Linked DNA regions of Natranaeroarchaeum aerophilus. Each later gene encodes a partner of the first gene's protein in a complex. Links are inferred from orthologs where the notes say so. Each region holds a gene or a part of one and is shown in the gene's direction. Other genes may lie near its edges. The genes, in order: rpl12p, tuf, AArcSt11_RS15950, AArcSt11_RS14585 and rpl7ae.

Region 1 (3,325 bases):
GTCGCTATCTCGGTACGATTCTCGGGCCTCGCGGTAAGATGCCCGAGCCGCTGTCGCCAGACGACGACGTCGTCGAAGTCGTCAACCGGATGAAAAACACGGTGCAGATCCGTAGCGGTGACCGACGCACGTTCCACACGCGCGTCGGTGCCGAGGACATGGGCGCAGAGGAGATCGCCGACAACATCGACGTGATCCTCCGCCGTCTCCACGCGGATCTCGAGAAAGGCCCGCTCAACCTGGACTCCGTCTACGTGAAGACGACGATGGGTCCGTCCGTCGAGGTGGCCTGATATGAGCGCCGAAGCAGAACGAAAAACCGAGAACCTACCCGAGTGGAAACAGGTAGAAGTCGACGCGCTCGTCGAGGTCATCGAGAGCTACGACAGCGTCGGCGTCGTCAACATCGCGGGGATCCCCTCGCGACAGCTTCAGGACATGCGTCGTGACCTGCACGGGAGCGCCGAACTGCGCGTCAGCCGGAACACGCTGCTCGCGCGAGCGCTCGACGAGGTCGGCGACGGCATCGAGGAGCTGACCGACCACATCGAGGGGCAGGTCGGCCTGATCGGGACCAACGACAACCCGTTCGGGCTGTACCAGCAACTCGAAGAGTCGAAGACGCCCGCACCGATCGGTGCTGGCGAGATCGCGCCGAACGATATCGTCATCCCCGAGGGTGACACCGGTGTCGATCCGGGGCCGTTCGTCGGCGACCTGCAGACGGTCGGCGCGTCGGCACGAATCCAGGACGGTTCGATCAAGGTCACCGAGGACTCCACAGTGCTCGAAGCCGGAGAGGAAGTCTCCGCGGACCTTTCGAACGTCCTCAACGAGCTGGGTATCGAACCCAAGGAAGTCGGACTCGACCTGCGCTCGGTGTTCTCCGAGGGCGTCATGTTCGCGCCGGAAGACCTCGACATCGACGTCGAGCAGTACCGCGCGGACGTCGAGACGGCTGCCGCTCGTGCACGGAACCTCGCACTCAACGCCGAGTACCCCACCTCGACCACTGCGCCGACGCTCATCGCGAAGGCGACTGGCGAGGCAAAGAGTCTGGGTATTCAGGCGTCGATCGAGAGCCCCGACCTCGCTGGCGATCTCGTGAGCAAGGCCGACGGGCAGGTCCGTGCGCTCGCCGCGCAGATCGACGACACGGAAGCGCTCCCCGAGGAACTGCAGGACGTCGAAGCGCCTGCCCCAGCCGAGGAGGAGACTGAGGAATCGGACGACGAAGAAACCGCGGACGAGACCGAGGACGCAGACGAAGATGCCGCCGACGACGATGACGACGACGGCGACGACGATGCTGCGGCCGGTCTCGGCGATATGTTTGGGTAACCAACAATGGAATACGTTTACGCAGCACTCATCCTGAACGAGACGGGCGAAGAGATCAACGAAGACAACCTTACCGGCGTCCTCGAGGCCGCTGGCGTCGATGTGGAGGAATCCCGAGTCAAGGCGCTTGTCGCCGCGCTCGAAGACGTCGACATCGACGAGGCAGTCGCCGATGCCGCAGCCGTCCCCGCCGGGGGCGCAGCGGCAGGCGGTGCCGCGGCGGGAGCCGCCGACGAGGCAGCCGACGATGAGGCCGACGAGGCCGAGGAAGGCGAAGAAGACCTTCCGGACACGACCGACGATGACGACGACGAGGACGACGACGCCGACGGCGAGGGCCTCGGCGAGCTGTTCGGTTAAATCCGTCGCCAAACCGACTCCATTTTTTGACGTCACGGTTCGTAGCCCCGGCTCTATCGGGCTATACCCGGATCACTCGCGCCGCCGATACACTCTGACATCTGACACCCATAGATTCAGTTTTCTGTACGGGAACTGACTAGTCGAACGATGACCGACCCCGAGCCGGAGCAGGAGGGCGAAGAGCGAGACTCACAGGAACAGCGGGATAGCCGACTCGGCTGGGCCCTAGACAAGTTGCTCGATCTCCTGGGACTGATCTGACCGCCCTTCGAATATGCTCACAATCTTGTATATAGTTGGTTCGGACAGCCACGAGATACGCACGAATCCGGGGGATTGAAGGCCGCCGCGGGCGGTCGTACAGATAATGACGGAGATCATCGACGGAAACGCGGTGGCCGACGAGATACGGGCCGAGCTATCCGAGAGCATCGACGCGCTCGCCGACGCGGACGTCACGCCGGGGCTGGCGACCGTGCTCATGAGCGACGACGGCGCGAGCGACACCTACGTCTCGATGAAACAGCGCGCCTGTGAGGAGGTCGGCATCAACGGCATCCACGTCGAAATCGAGGCCGACGCGCCGGCCCAGGAGCTGTACGACACTATTGACGAACTGAACGACGATCCCGAGGTCCACGGCATCCTCGTCCAGATGCCGGTGGCCGACCACGTCGACGAGCGCGAAGTGATCAACCGGATCGACCCCGCCAAGGACGTCGACGGCTTCCATCCCGAGAACGTCGGCAAACTCGTCGCTGGCTACCCGCGATTCAAGCCCTGCACGCCCCACGGCGTCCAGAAGCTGCTCGAATCCGCGGACGTCGATCCGGAAGGGAAAGACGTCGTGATCGTCGGGCGCTCGAACATCGTCGGAAAGCCACTCGCCAACCTGCTGATCCAGAAGACCGATGGCGGCAACGCCACGGTGACGGTCTGTCACTCCCGGACCGACGATCTGGCGGCGAAGACCCGCGAGGCCGACATCGTCGTCGCCGCCTGTGGCGTCCCCGAACTCGTCGACGGCGAGATGCTTTCGGAGGGAACGGTCGTCATCGACGTTGGTGTCAACCGCGTGGATGCGGATACCGAGAAAGGCTACGAGCTCGTCGGCGACGTCGAGTTCGAGAGCGCGAAGGGGAAAGCGAGCGCGATTACTCCGGTTCCGGGCGGCGTCGGCCCGATGACGATCGCGATGTTGCTGTACAACACGACCAAGGCGGCAGGTCTCTCGGAGGGCGTCGACGTCGAGTTACCCTAATACTCCGCTACTGCTGACTTACGCCGTTCTCGTCGACCATCTGTCCGCGATGACGAGTATTAGGAGTACCACGGCGACAATCATTGCACTCGAAACGACTGCTGCAATCCCGATTCCGAGACCAGTAACTGCGGCGTCGACGGTTAGCCCCTCTCGGAACAGGTTTGCCACGACGCCACCGCCGAGGAGGGCGACGAACCCGATCCGGAAGACTCGGAGTAGACGCTGTCTTTCATTATCGAGCATATTCGTCATTCAGCATCGACTGGTATAGGTGTTATCGGAGGCTTCGCACCACTGCTGTCGTGAACCAGAGGATAACGAACCACCAGCCGACGAGGACTGTCCACACCACTCGGA
Region 2 (3,313 bases), on another replicon or contig:
CGCCGCCCTGAAGTTCGTCATCATATCGAACGTACTCTCACAGGGAGAACGCGAGTATACGCTCGAGGACGCGACCGTCGAGGGCATCCAGAACATCCCCGGAAACGCGCTCGACCTCGCGGCCGAGGACAACCGGACGATCCGCCTGATCGGCGAGGCGACACCCGACGGGGTTCAGGTCGCACCAAAGCTCGTTCCACAGAACGGCGTCCTTGCCGTGACGGGGACCCGGAACATCATCCAGTTTGAGACCGAGAACGCAGGGGAACTGAACGTAAGCGGTCGCGGTGCGGGCGGTCCCGAGACGGCAACAGCCGTGCTCGCGGACGTCGGACGACTGCCACCGCTCGAATAGGAATCGCGATCGGTCTTTGTCGTTTTTGTTCGGGCCGTAGTTGTATTCTCCGGAGAGCAGTGCCGAGTACTTGGGACTTCCCTGAAAACCCCCGCCACGCTCGACCGGTTGCAGCTCGTTGCGGTCCTCGCCGTCGGCTGCGGTCCTTACGTCGCTTCACCGGGCCGACCGTGGCGGCCCTTTTCATTCCCACCCGGACAGCACCCCAGCCCTCCCCAACCGATTCGTTCGGTCACTACGTTCCCTCACTCATCCCTCACGCACTGCTGTCTCGCCATGAAGGCTCGACAGCGCGCGCCAGCCGTTCGAAGCTCTCGACGCGGCGATCGACGTCGCTGTCGGTGCCACCGATAGACTGGGCGACGCGGTGATAGTCCGCCCGATCAAACAGTGGATCGACGCCTGCGATCCGGAACGCCCGGCCAAGGATTGGATCTTCGGACGGTGGTCGCTCGCAGAGCGTCTCGTCGAGGTCGAACAGGATGGTTCGCACGGGAGATGCCATTCGGACGGGAATCGGAACCGGTGAGTGATAGTTATATTCATTGCTCTGACTCAAGTAGAATCCGGTTGAACGTCCCAACGAACGACGCCGATCCGTCCGTCTTCCTCCCACCAGTCGTGGCAACGGTACACAAACCGCAAGAGGGCTTCGGCATGGGCAACGCACGGTATCGAAATCGTTTTAACTGCTACAGGCGAAAGGATCCGATATAGCGCCTCTGCGCGTGAGACACAACAATGAGCGACCAACACCAGAACCTGGCCATTATCGGCCACGTTGACCACGGGAAGAGCACGCTCGTGGGACGCCTCCTGTACGAGACAGGCAGCGTACCAGAGCACGTCATCGAACAGCACAAAGAAGAAGCAGAAGAGAAAGGCAAGGGTGGCTTCGAGTTCGCCTACGTCATGGACAACCTCGCCGAGGAGCGAGAGCGTGGTGTCACCATCGACATCGCCCACCAGGAGTTCAGCACGGACGCCTACGACTTCACCATCGTCGACTGTCCCGGCCACCGTGACTTCGTGAAGAACATGATCACGGGCGCGAGTCAGGCCGACAACGCGGTTCTCGTCGTCGCGGCAGACGACGGTGTCGCACCCCAGACCCAGGAGCACGTCTTCCTGGCCCGTACGCTTGGTATCGACGAGCTGATCGTCGGCATCAACAAGATGGACCTCGTCGATTACAAGGAGTCCTCCTACAAGGAGGTCGTCTCCGAGGTCACCGACCTGCTCAAGCAGGTCCAGTTCAACACCGACGACGCGGAGTTCATCCCGATCTCCGCCTTCGAGGGCGACAACATCGCCGAGGAGTCCGAGAACACCGACTGGTACGACGGCGAGATCCTGCTGGAAGCGCTCAACAACCTTCCGGCTCCGGAACCGCCGACGGACGCGCCGCTCCGACTCCCGATCCAGGACGTCTACACCATCTCCGGTATCGGTACTGTCCCCGTTGGACGTATCGAGACCGGTGTCATGAACATCGGGGACAACGTCTCCTTCCAGCCCAGCGACGTGGGCGGCGAAGTGAAGACGATCGAGATGCACCACGAAGAGGTGCCCAAGGCAGAACCCGGTGACAACGTCGGATTCAACGTCCGCGGCATCGGCAAGGACGACATCCGCCGTGGCGACGTCTGTGGCCCCGCCGACGACCCGCCAAGCGTCGCCGAGACGTTCCAGGCTCAGGTCGTCGTCATGCAGCACCCCAGCGTGATCACCGCGGGCTACACCCCGGTCTTCCACGCCCACACCGCTCAGGTCGCGTGTACCATCGAGTCCATCGACAAGAAGATGGACCCGTCCTCGGGCGAAGTCGCCGAGGAGAACCCGGACTTCATCCAGTCCGGCGACGCCGCGGTCGTCACGATCCGACCGCAAAAACCGCTCTCGATCGAACCCAGCAGCGAGATTCCCGAACTCGGCTCCTTCGCGATCCGAGACATGGGTCAGACTATCGCCGCTGGCAAGGTCCTGAGCGTCGACGAGAAATAAATGCAGCAAGCACGTGTCCGCCTCGCGGGAACCAACCCCGAGGATCTCGACGACATCACCGCGGACGTCCGCGACATCGCGGACAAAACTGGCGTTGCGCTGTCGGGGCCGATCCCGCTCCCGACCAAGACGCTGGAGATCCCCACCCGCAAGTCCCCTGACGGTGAAGGGACTGCGACGTGGGAGCACTGGGAGATGCGCGTCCACAAGCGCCTGATCGATCTGGACGCCGACGAGCGTGCGCTCCGTCAGCTCATGCGGATTCAGGTCCCCAACGACGTCAGCATCGAGATCGTTCTCGAAGACTGATAATTGAGACTCGGGACGTCCGCTCGCACACTCGCGTGCACTTTCTTCGATTTATGACGAACGGCCAGCGATAGTTACGGGAGTCGTATGCTTTTGTGCCTCGCCACCCTACGGAGCGGTATGGATGGGTCCGCTGACGCTCGTAGCCCAACGCTGGAGATCCTGCTCGTTATCGCGGTAGTGTTCGTACTCCAGCAGCTGGTCGCGCTCGTCAGCCAGCCGCTTGCATTCGTGCTCTTTACGCTCCAGGCCCCAGTACTGGCCGACCCCTGGGCGCTCGTCACGAGCGTCTACGCCCACAGCGGGCTCGACCACCTCCTCGCGAACGCAATCGCGCTAGCCGTCGTTGGGTTCCTGCTCGAACGCCACACCACGAGGGCACGTTTTCACGCGTTCTTCCTCACGACCGGCGTTGCCGCCGGGGTCTTTCAGATCGGTATTGCATCCCTTTTCGGGGTCGACGCCGCACTGCTCGGTGCCAGCGGAGCCGTCTTCGCGCTGATCGGCTACGTCGTCACCGGCAACCGACTCTCCGGTCGGCTGTTCGACCGGATCGATCTCTCCGGTCGCGCGATGCTCGTGCTCTTTGTCCTCCTTGCCGTGGTCGTGACGCTCGTCACCGCCGCTCCCGGCGTCGCTCTGGCT
Region 3 (3,224 bases), on another replicon or contig:
GAACTGGACTCGCTCGGGGAAACCGTGCTGATCGTACTGGACGAGATCGATCACATTGGCGACGACGACGACCTGCTGTACGAACTTCCACGTGCTCGAGCGAACGGCTACCTCTCGCAGGGAAAACCCGGAATCATCGGCATCAGCAACGACTTTAGCTTCCGCAGCGGATTGTCGCCCAAAGTAAAGGACACGCTCTGTGAGGAGGAGATCCACTTCTCGCCGTACGTCGCAAACGAACTCGAATCGATCCTTCAGCAGCGTGCACAGAACGCGCTCCACGAGGACGTCCTCGCCGATGGTGTCCTACCGCTCTGTGCTGCCCTCGCGGCGCAGGACACCGGAAGCGCCCGACAGGCCCTCGACCTGCTGTACAAGGCGGGCGATCTTGCCCGATCACAGGACGTCGAAGGCGTCGAAGAGAAACACGTCAGGGAAGCACAGCGTGCGCTCGAACGGGGGCGAATCAAACAGGGAATGGTTGATCTTACCCAGCACGGCCATCTGTCGCTGGTCGCCGTGTTGAGTCTCGCCCTTGAAGAGGAGACACCTGCACGTGTCCGCGAGATCTATCCGCGATACCGCTCGGCTGCGGAATACGTGGGGACGAACCCACTCGTCCGTCGGCGGATGCACGACCACCTCTCGGATCTTGCGATGCAGGGGATTCTCTCCCGAAATACTCGCAACGAGGGACGCGCTGGTGGCAAGTACTACGTATACGATCTCGACGTCGCCGTCGACATGGTGCTTGACGTCATCGAAGATCTGGAGACGGTCGATCTTCCGCCCGACGTGTTGCGTCACGCTCCGTGATCACGCTTCTCTGTCGCATGGAAACACCCTCAGTAGACTCCCCCACTAGATTCTCCGAGAACACTCGACAGAGTGGGGTGGGGTGTTGATACATTGCAAAGTATGCTCACTTGCGTCGTCTTCTGGGTGACATCCTCCTCGCCGTGAACGGCGGGATTCTCTCGCTGTAAGAAGATAGCTGGCACAAGCTACCCCCACCCACCTCACCGGTGGAACACTGGACACAGTGGGGTGGGAGGGTCCCATTCACCGACACCCCCGTCGAAGTGCGAACACTCGACATGGTGGGGAGACTCTGTTTCCCTCGAAAGCACCCCCCGACGTTTACGTGCCACGTGGTAATTACATATAATTAGAACGATGACCTCACGACACGATATCGTACTCGCTTTCCTGCCAGTTCTGGCGGTCAGTGGTGTCGTCGTTCAGTACGTTGCTTCACTGTTCACGGCGGTACTCGGAATCCACGTGGGACTTCCAGAGCTCCCGCTGATACTCGCCGGACTGTTGGCTGCCGTGCTGGTCGTGTGCCACGAAGTGTTCATCCAACCACCCGTTGAACACTACTGATTGCCGTCCCGCAAAACGCAGATTACGAACACACTTCACGATGAGACGCCGAACGACCAGCCCCCCGCACGGATACCTTCGATAGACTCCGTACCGGACCAACTCAAAGGGTTTATCAGGTCGCTCGAATTATTAATCGGTACTATGGCCGAAGGCAAACGACGACAGACCGGGAGTTCGGGCCGCTTCGGTGCTCGCTACGGTCGCGTCGCACGGAAACGCGTCTCCGAGATCGAGAGTGACATGCAGAACGCAACCGTCGACGGTGACGACGTCAAACGCGTCGGAACCGGGATCTGGATCAACGAGGAGACCGGCGAGAAGTTCGCTGGTGGGGCGTACCGACCGGACACCCCCGCCGGACGTAGCGTCAAACGATCGATCCGCGCCGCACTCTCCGAGGACGAGTAACGATGTCGTACAAGTGCTCGCGCTGCAAGCGTGACGTCGAACTCGACGAGTACGGGGGCGTCCGCTGTCCCTACTGCGGGCACCGTGTACTTCTCAAAGAACGGAGCCGGGACGTAAAGGAAGTCAGCGTCGAGTAGACCGCCTCCGTATGGACGCGTTCGTACACGGAGCGACCTACACGTTTGCGTACGACTCGGCTACTGTTGCACGGATAATCGAGCGGAGCGTCCGTCCAGAGGTCGGTGATATTGATGACGAGCGCTCGCAGGTCTCCCTCTCTCGCTCGGAATCAACAATAGAGGTTACCGTTGAAGCGACTGATCTGGTTGCACTCCGTGCGGCCTCGAACACCTGGTTAACGCTGGTCGACGTGGCCGAGTCCGTCGCTGACTGCGGCCGGGCATGTCGCTGACTGCGGCAGGGAATCTCGCTGACTACGGCAGGGAATCTCGCTGACTACGGCCGATCAACGGATACGATCTGCGGATACGTACTGTCCCTGTCGGCTATCGGAGGACACAGGACGACCCACGATGCTGGGTCGCAACTATAATGACGGGGTTTTTCCGTCCGGACCTCCACCTGAGAAGTATGCAAGGCAACCTACCGCCGGAAGCACAGGAGAAACTCGAACAGCTTCAGGACCTTCAGGAGACCGCACAGCAGGTCGCGGCCCAGAAGAACGAGGCCGAAACGCAGCTCAACGAAGCCGAGACGGCGCTCGACGAGCTCGAAGACATCGACGAGGACACCGTCATGTACCGAGAGGTCGGCGAACTGCTCGTCGAGACGGACTACGAGACAGCGAACGACGACCTCGACGAGAAGGTCGACAGCCTCGAAATCCGTGTCGAGACGCTGACCAAACAGGAAGAGCGCGTTCAGGAGCAGTTCGAGGACCTGCAGGGCGAGCTCGAAGAGCTGCTCGGCGGCGGCCCCGGCGGCGCGCCGATGGGCGGCCCCGGCGGCGCATAAGGAGACGATGCCAGACGACGAGGAAGTGGTTCAGACGGCCGCCGAGGCCGCTGAGGGGTTGATCCTCTCACGAGTAAAGAACTCGAACGTCGAGGATGTCGACGTGACGGTCACCTTCGAGGACGGCGTGCTCGATGTCGACGTCTACCTCAACGCACCCGAGGCCGACGAGGACGAGCAGGTGGTCGCCGACGACGCCGCACTTGCGGCCCAGTCCGCTGTCGACGACCTGTTCGAGGACGCGTCGTAACGCGCTGACGCGCCCACCACTTTTTACCTGTAACACGACATCACAAGTGACCAGTTTCGCGTATCAGCTGGCATCCTGTCAGAAGTAGTCCAGTGTCAGAGTATCAGATAGCGCCCTGTCAGAAGCTTTTTCGAGGTGTCGGCCGTCAACTCGGGTAATGAGTCGTCCGGCAGTCGAGACGCGACAGTACCTCGCCGCGGGC
Region 4 (3,253 bases), on another replicon or contig:
CGACGAGAGTGGTGAGGTCGTCTTTCTGGTCCCGGAGGGGCGTGATATCACCGAGTTCAAGGAACGAGAGCAGCTACTCCGGGTTCTCAATCGACTCCTGCGGCACAATATTCGAAACGACCTGACCGCGATCCGGGGCTACGCCGGAACGCTCGCGGACTCGGTGTCTGATCCAGAACTGATCGAGTATGCCGGACAGATCGACGCTGCGGCGGATAATCTGCTATCGACCAGTGAAAAAGCAAAGGAGATGGTCGACCTGATTCTCGCCCCGGTCAGAGATACTGCTACCCTGGATGTCGAACCGGTGGTGAAAACGGTGTCACGATCGCTCCGGCGTGAGTACCCGGCGGCTACGGTGACCGTAGCGATCGAGGAGTCGGTCGTCGCCGAGTGTGACGAGCGACTCGGAATTGTCCTCGAACAGCTAATCGAGAACGGAATCGAGCATACCACGGGCGATCAGCCACACGTTGACGTTCGTGTGTCCGGCCGTGGTGATACTGCGCGGATCGAGATCGCCGACACCGGTCCTGGTATCCCCGAAGACGAGTGGTCGATGATCAACGAGGAAGTCCGGGATGCACCAACACAGCTTCGGCACGGCAAGGGAATCGGGCTGATACTGACACAGTGGATCGTCGACGAGTTCGGCGGGTCAGTCCAGTATACCGAGCGGCCCGAAACAGGGAGTCTCGTTATCGTTCGTCTCCCTGCGGCGTCGGCTGCCGAGCAAAACGACTAACCCCCTCCCCGTGAGAGGTAGGTGTATGACACGTGTAGCGCTGATCGCACACGATGATAAGAAACCAGATATGATCGACCTCGCACAGGAACACGAGGAACTGCTGGAGCAGTACGACCTCCTCGCGACAGGGACGACCGGCAAGCGATTGATGGAAGAAACTGACCTTGATGTCGAGCGTAAGGAGTCCGGACCGCTCGGCGGGGACATGATGATCGGTGCGGAGGTCGCCGAGGGTATCCTCGACGGGATCGTCTTCCTGCGTGACCCGTTACGCGCGCAGGCCCACGAACCGGACATCTCAGCGCTGCTACGGATCTGTGACGTTCACGACACGGCCCTGGCGACGAACCTCGCTTCGGCGGAGTACCTGCTCAAGGGACTCGCGGATCGCCCGGTCCATCAGAGCGACTAGACCGGCTCGAATTTTCGACGCCGAACTATCCCGCTCGCTCGATGACGGTGACCTCACCGGCGTCGAGTCTGTCGACGTCGAGGAAGTGTGGGATGTACTCGCGTTTGTCGTAGCTCTCGCGCTCGTCTTCGGTTCCGGCGACACACCACAGCTGGACCTCGTCGGGGCCGTGCCAGTCACCGTTGCGGTTGATCTGGAACAGCGTCAGTTCCTCGCCATCGTGCTCGATGACGGCGTTGCGACGGATCCCGGGATCCCCGCGAATGATGAGACGCTTCATACGGAACCGTTCGTACGACCGTCAATTAAGCGCTTCGAGACCGAGCGGTGAGCCGTCCCGAACCAAACGGGTTTTAAGCGCCCGCGGATAACGAAACTCCAAGAGGCCGATATCTATGGAAATGCCACGCCGATTTAACACGTACTGCCCGCACTGCAACGAGCACTACGAACACGAAGTCGAGAAGGTTCGTACCGGTCGCCAGACCGGCATGAAGTGGATCGACCGACAGGAAAAGCGTAACAAAGGAATCGGGAACGACGGCAAGTTCTCGAAGGTGCCCGGTGGCGACAAGCCCACCAAGAAGACAGACCTCAAATACCGCTGTGGCGAGTGCGGCAAAGCCCACCTCCGTCCGGGCTGGCGTGCCGGTCGCCTGACGTTCCAGGAGTGATTACGATGGCAGGAAATTTCTACAAAGTCAAGTGTCCGGATTGCGAGAACGAACAGGTCGTCTTCGGCAAGGCCTCCACGGAGGTCTCGTGTGCGGTCTGTGGCGTCACGCTCGCCACGCCCACCGGTGGAAAGGCGGAGTTCGAGGGCGAGGTCCTCGACGTCGTCGAGAACCGTACTGCCGAGGCGCAGTGAGCGTCGAGGTGATCGACGATGAAATTTAGCGGCTGGCCAGAGTCCGGCGAGCTCGTCGTCGGCGAGGTCGACGAGATCGAGGACTTCGGCGTCTTCGTCGATCTCAAGGAGTACGACGACAAACGCGGCCTGACACACGTCAGCGAGGTCGCCTCCGGCTGGATCAAGAACGTCCGCGATCACGTCCGCGAGGGACAGACGGTCGTCTGCAAGGTCCTTGATGTCGACGAGGATGCCCAGCAGATCGACCTCTCGATCAAGGACGTCAACGACCACCAGCGCTCCGAGAAGATTCAGGAGTGGAAAAACGAGCAAAAAGCGGATAACTGGATGCTGCTCGCCTTCGGCGAGGACGTCGACGACGAGACCTACACTCGCGTCGCCAACGGGATCCTCGCGGAGTTCGGCAGCCTCTACGACGGCTTCGAGGAGGCCGCCATCCACGGTCACGAGGCGCTCGAAGGAACCGATCTCGACGACGACGACCTTGACGCGCTCGTCGAGACGGCTCGCGAGAACGTCTCGGTGCCCTACGTCAACGTCACCGGCTACGTCGACCTCGAATGTCCGACCCCGACCGGCGTCGACTCGATCAAAGAGGCGCTGAAAGCCGCCGAAGGAAACGGTGAGGTGCCCGACGAAGTCGACCTCGAAGTGACCTACGTCGGCTCGCCCGAGTACCGCATCAAGGTGCAGGCACCGAACTACAAGACCGCCGAGAGCGAACTCGAAACGAGTGCCGACCGCGGTATCGAAGCAATCGAGGGGATCGGCGGCACCGGCGAGTTCCATCGCGAACGCCGCACCGACGACGAGTAATGAAATCGGACATCCGGATCTGTTCGGCGTGGCGCGAGGCCCACGAACGCCCGGTGTACACCCTTTCTTCGAACTGTCCCGAATGCGGGGCCGGCGCGGTAAACAGCGCACCCGCGCCCTTTAACCCGGAGGATCCGCACGGCGAGTACCGACGCGCACTTAAGCGACGCGCCCGCGAGTAAGCGGTATGAACGAAGTCGATGTCGAGCGTGTCGAGAGCGCCGAGCTACAGGATCCGGTACTCATCGAGGGGCTTCCGGGGGTCGGTCACGTCGGGAAGCTCGCGGCCGAGCATCTGCTCGACGAGCTTGACGGGACGCTGGTCCGGCGCGTCTATTCGGATCAGTTCCCGCCACAGGTCGAGGTCGGTGATGATGGGGTCGCAGAGCTCACCTGTGCGGAGTTT
Region 5 (3,047 bases), on another replicon or contig:
CCACGCGGAGTGGTTCGCTCCCGTGAGTCGACGAGCCGTGGAGCCGTGTCAGTCAACCCGTCGCACTCCACATGCCCAGTGTCGACGTCAAGGATGGCGATGCCGCGGTGAGAATGGGATCGCTCGACGAACCGCTGGCGGAAGTTCCCCGTGACGTCGTCGGCGCTAAAGGGCGGGACAGCAAGAGCCTCGTCGAACGGATCCGGTTGGGTCGGCCAGTCCTCGAGCGGCGGCGTACAGAGCACGAGAAGCCCGCCACCATCGACCGCGCCCACGATTCGGCCGAGCGCGTTCGGCGGCAGTCCGTCGTGGGCGTCGAAGACGATCGCCTCGCGGGTCCGGCCGAGCAGTTCGTCGGCGTTCCGGTGGGCAACGCGTTCACAGCCCAGCGCATCAGCGGAGCCGACGAGCGTCGTTTCGCTACGGTGTATCCCGGCTGCGTCAAGCGCACTCGCCGCGGCGTCGTGACAGGCGGACTGCTCCCCGGAGAGCACCAGCAGCCGGCGCTCGTTCGTCTCCGTCGCCTCGCGTCGCAATGCACTCGCGACCGCTCCCACGTCCATAGGATCCCTCACTTCGGGACGTACATAGGAGTTCGTTCCCAGTAGTTCGAGCGATCGGCCGCCCCATGGAATTGTGAGACCGTCGAAAAAGCGGGTCCTGATAAACAGAGTGTCTCCTTGCAGGCGACCGGATGTTACTATCCATCCGCATCTGAGGGCGCGGCTACGCGCTCACAATGTGTATCACGATACTTTCGACGAACCCCATCGGAGCGCGTCTACTACACGTCGCGATTCGTGTGGGAGTTCGAAGACACGATACAGACGATCCGGAACCGCGTCGAATCGGAACACTCCCTGTGAGGGCTCACCACACCCTCAGACGTTTGAAAGCGCTTTTATGGAGTGGTGTGCAACGGATGTGTACAGCCTGCGCGGGGTTGATGATGCTCCTAGCTATACAGGACTTTCGCCGGTCGCCGTCGGGTGATCGGACCGGGTGCCCAAACAGGGCGGCCCGGACAGCAGGGGAGCGCGAGCCCACGTGCGGGAGGTGACTAACAATGCCAGTATACGTAGATTTCGACGTACCAGCCGACCTCCAGGACGACGCCGTCGAGGCCCTGGAAGTCGCACGAGACACCGGAGCTGTAAAGAAAGGAACAAACGAAACCACCAAAGCGATCGAGCGTGGCAACGCCGATCTCGTCTTCGTCGCCGAGGACGTCCAGCCCGAAGAGATCGTGATGCATCTTCCCGAGCTCGCAGACGAGAAGGGCATCCCGGTCATCTTCATCGAGACGCAGGACGACGTCGGCCACGCGGCCGGTCTCGAAGTCGGGAGCGCCGCCGCGGCGATCGTCGACGCTGGCGAGGCGTCCGACGATGTCGACGAGATCGCAACCAAGGTCGAGGACCTTCAGTAGAGATCTCCCATGAGTACGAGAAGACATTCCGGCTCGCTTCGCATCGCGGGCTGTGACTTCCCTACTAATGCTCGCCACGCGGGGTGGCTCGCATGAGCGCAGAAGAGTCTGAAAGCGGATCCACGCCCGCAGAAGTCATCGAGATCGTGGGAAAGACCGGGATGCACGGCGAGGCCATGCAGGTCAAATGCCGCATCCGGGAGGGCGAAAACCAGGGCCGGATCATCACCCGGAACGTTCTCGGCCCCGTCCGAGAGGGCGACGTCCTTCAGCTCCGTGAAACTGCCCGCGAAGCCGATTCGATCGGAGGTCAGTAACAATGGTGCAGCACCGAACGTGTGATTACAGCGGTAAAGAGATCGAGCCCGGTACGGGTATCATGTACGTCCGTACCGACGGTACCGTGCTCCACTTCGCCGACTCGAAGTGCGAGAAAAACTACTTCCTCGGACGCGAACCGCGCGACCTCGAATGGACCAGAGAAGGCGGTAACTGGGCCGACAAGGAGGACGCCGAGGAAGATGTCGAGGCTGAGGAAGACGCCGAGGCTGACGAGGCCGAAGAAGTCGAGGAAGACGTTGAGTCCGACGAAGACGCCGAAGCTGAGGAAGATGTCGAGGCCGAGGAAGACGCCGAAGCTGACGAGGACGAACAATGAGCGAACAGCGCGAGCGAACGTTCGTAATGGTCAAACCTGACGCGTTCCAGCGGGGACTCGTCGGCGAAATTATCGGCCGGTTCGAGGATCGTGGCCTGAAGCTCGTGGGTGCGAAAGTCACTCGACTCTCCCAGAAGCAGGCCGAAGACCACTACGGCGAGCACGAGGACAAGCCCTTTTTCGACGACCTCGTCGAGTTCATCACGTCCGGTCCCGTCGTCCCGATGGTCTGGGAGGGCGAGGACGCGACGCGACAGGTCCGGCAGATGATCGGTGCGACTGATCCTGCCGAGGCCGCGCCCGGAACGATCCGCGGCGACTACGCCGTCGACCTCGGGCGCAACGTCGTCCACGCGGCCGACCACGAGGACGAGGGTGCCAACGAACGCGAGATCGCGCTGTTCTTCGACGACGACGAACTCGTCGAATACGACTTCCACGAGTCGACCTGGCTCTACGATTGACATCCTCCCCGCGCTGAAGCGCGAGGATTCCCACGGCTCCGCACCGCTGGGTTGGGATATTGTGGTTTACGACGTGACCTGTTCTTGAGGCGTGAATGCGCCAGTTTCCTTGTCAAATAGGAACGTCGATGGCTGTGCCAACCAGCCGTTACTCCTATTCACCGACAGATTCGGTGAACTCGGAGATACTTTCTGCCGAATGTTCTCGGCTCCGTTCACGTCTGCGTTCGCCGTCGTTCCGCACTCGTCACAGACGTACAGTCCCCGCTCGACACGATTTGCATCCCGCTTGCGACCGCAACACGAACACGACTTCGACGTGTCACGCTCAGACACCTGCTTAACCGTGATGCCTTCCATCTCGGCTTTGTAGGTGAGCAGCTCGGTGAAGCGGTCGAACGCCCACGAGTGGAGATCGAGGTTCCCGTGCTTACCCCAGTTCTTCGACTCCTCGGTTTCATCGTCCTCGCGGATGTCAGAGAGATCACCGATCACG

Evidence for each region.
Region 2: the proteins of rpl12p (region 1) and tuf are in contact, whole or in part, in a crystal structure (PDB 3WY9), measured with the Pyrococcus horikoshii proteins. The link is inferred for Natranaeroarchaeum aerophilus from one-to-one orthologs. Residues at the interface, in WP_010886059.1 of Pyrococcus horikoshii: Glu96, Glu97, Leu100, Leu103, Ser104, Ala105, Leu106, Phe107, Gly108; in WP_010885563.1 of Pyrococcus horikoshii: Lys125, Glu126, Phe129, Arg132, Thr133, Lys165, Leu166, Thr169, Lys324, Gln326, Leu359, Ala360, Ile369, Glu372, Ile384, Ile422, Ser423, Gln425.
Region 3: rpl12p (region 1) and AArcSt11_RS15950 share a complex: the UniProt entries of both Methanocaldococcus jannaschii proteins name them as parts of the 50S ribosomal subunit. The link is inferred for Natranaeroarchaeum aerophilus from one-to-one orthologs.
Region 4: rpl12p (region 1) and AArcSt11_RS14585 share a complex: the UniProt entries of both Methanocaldococcus jannaschii proteins name them as parts of the 50S ribosomal subunit. The link is inferred for Natranaeroarchaeum aerophilus from one-to-one orthologs.
Region 5: rpl12p (region 1) and rpl7ae share a complex: the UniProt entries of both Methanocaldococcus jannaschii proteins name them as parts of the 50S ribosomal subunit. The link is inferred for Natranaeroarchaeum aerophilus from one-to-one orthologs.

The regions. Positions count from the first base shown.
Region 1 is NZ_JAKRVY010000002.1:442,456-445,780, forward strand. Bases 52-3,024 are described here. They hold rpl12p (50S ribosomal protein P1), read left to right. Parts: upstream 52-1,347; coding sequence 1,348-1,701; downstream 1,702-3,024. Other genes in these bases: AArcSt11_RS06710 (50S ribosomal protein L1), read left to right, coding at 52-293; AArcSt11_RS06715 (50S ribosomal protein L10), read left to right, coding at 295-1,341; AArcSt11_RS06725 (bifunctional methylenetetrahydrofolate dehydrogenase/methenyltetrahydrofolate cyclohydrolase), read left to right, coding at 2,072-2,965; AArcSt11_RS06730 (hypothetical protein), read right to left, coding at 2,984-3,024. Also shown: more of AArcSt11_RS06710, read left to right, coding at 1-51; more of AArcSt11_RS06730, read right to left, coding at 3,025-3,211. UniProt on the Methanocaldococcus jannaschii protein: Forms part of the ribosomal stalk, playing a central role in the interaction of the ribosome with GTP-bound translation factors.
Region 2 is NZ_JAKRVY010000001.1:588,497-591,809, reverse strand. Bases 267-3,227 are described here. They hold tuf (translation elongation factor EF-1 subunit alpha), read left to right. Parts: upstream 267-1,096; coding sequence 1,097-2,359; downstream 2,360-3,227. Other genes in these bases: AArcSt11_RS02975 (rhomboid family intramembrane serine protease), read left to right, coding at 2,789-3,227; rpsJ (30S ribosomal protein S10), read left to right, coding at 2,360-2,668; AArcSt11_RS02990 (hypothetical protein), read right to left, coding at 612-860; AArcSt11_RS02995 (homoserine dehydrogenase), read left to right, coding at 267-355. Outside these bases: more of AArcSt11_RS02995, read left to right, coding at 1-266; more of AArcSt11_RS02975, read left to right, coding at 3,228-3,313. UniProt on the Methanocaldococcus jannaschii protein: GTP hydrolase that promotes the GTP-dependent binding of aminoacyl-tRNA to the A-site of ribosomes during protein biosynthesis.
Region 3 is NZ_JAKRVY010000013.1:51,808-55,031, reverse strand. The notes cover bases 292-3,163. They hold AArcSt11_RS15950 (eL43 family ribosomal protein), read left to right. Parts: upstream 292-1,530; coding sequence 1,531-1,797; downstream 1,798-3,163. Other genes in these bases: AArcSt11_RS15930 (DUF3194 domain-containing protein), read left to right, coding at 2,780-3,022; AArcSt11_RS15935 (prefoldin subunit beta), read left to right, coding at 2,389-2,772; AArcSt11_RS15940 (KEOPS complex subunit Pcc1), read left to right, coding at 1,946-2,209; AArcSt11_RS15945 (DNA-directed RNA polymerase subunit P), read left to right, coding at 1,800-1,934; AArcSt11_RS15955 (hypothetical protein), read left to right, coding at 1,177-1,386. In the rest of the region: more of AArcSt11_RS15960, read left to right, coding at 1-291; AArcSt11_RS15925 (disulfide bond formation protein B), read left to right, coding at 3,180-3,224. UniProt on the Methanocaldococcus jannaschii protein: Binds to the 23S rRNA.
Region 4 is NZ_JAKRVY010000010.1:12,447-15,699, reverse strand. The notes cover bases 294-3,194. They hold AArcSt11_RS14585 (50S ribosomal protein L44e), read left to right. Parts: upstream 294-1,555; coding sequence 1,556-1,834; downstream 1,835-3,194. Other genes in these bases: AArcSt11_RS14565 (proteasome assembly chaperone family protein), read left to right, coding at 3,035-3,194; AArcSt11_RS14570 (RNA-protein complex protein Nop10), read left to right, coding at 2,847-3,029; AArcSt11_RS14575 (translation initiation factor IF-2 subunit alpha), read left to right, coding at 2,047-2,847; AArcSt11_RS14580 (30S ribosomal protein S27e), read left to right, coding at 1,840-2,028; AArcSt11_RS14590 (HAH_0734 family protein), read right to left, coding at 1,186-1,440. Outside these bases: more of AArcSt11_RS14600, read left to right, coding at 1-293; more of AArcSt11_RS14565, read left to right, coding at 3,195-3,253. UniProt on the Methanocaldococcus jannaschii protein: Binds to the 23S rRNA.
Region 5 is NZ_JAKRVY010000005.1:152,626-155,672, forward strand. Bases 53-2,747 are described here. They hold rpl7ae (50S ribosomal protein L7Ae), read left to right. Parts: upstream 53-1,066; coding sequence 1,067-1,429; downstream 1,430-2,747. Other genes in these bases: tmcA (tRNA(Met) cytidine acetyltransferase TmcA), read right to left, coding at 53-563; AArcSt11_RS10585 (30S ribosomal protein S28e), read left to right, coding at 1,522-1,746; AArcSt11_RS10590 (50S ribosomal protein L24e), read left to right, coding at 1,749-2,087; ndk (nucleoside-diphosphate kinase), read left to right, coding at 2,084-2,551; AArcSt11_RS10600 (RNA-guided endonuclease InsQ/TnpB family protein), read right to left, coding at 2,618-2,747. Also shown: more of tmcA, read right to left, coding at 1-52; more of AArcSt11_RS10600, read right to left, coding at 2,748-3,047. UniProt on the Methanocaldococcus jannaschii protein: Multifunctional RNA-binding protein that recognizes the K-turn motif in ribosomal RNA, the RNA component of RNase P, box H/ACA, box C/D and box C'/D' sRNAs.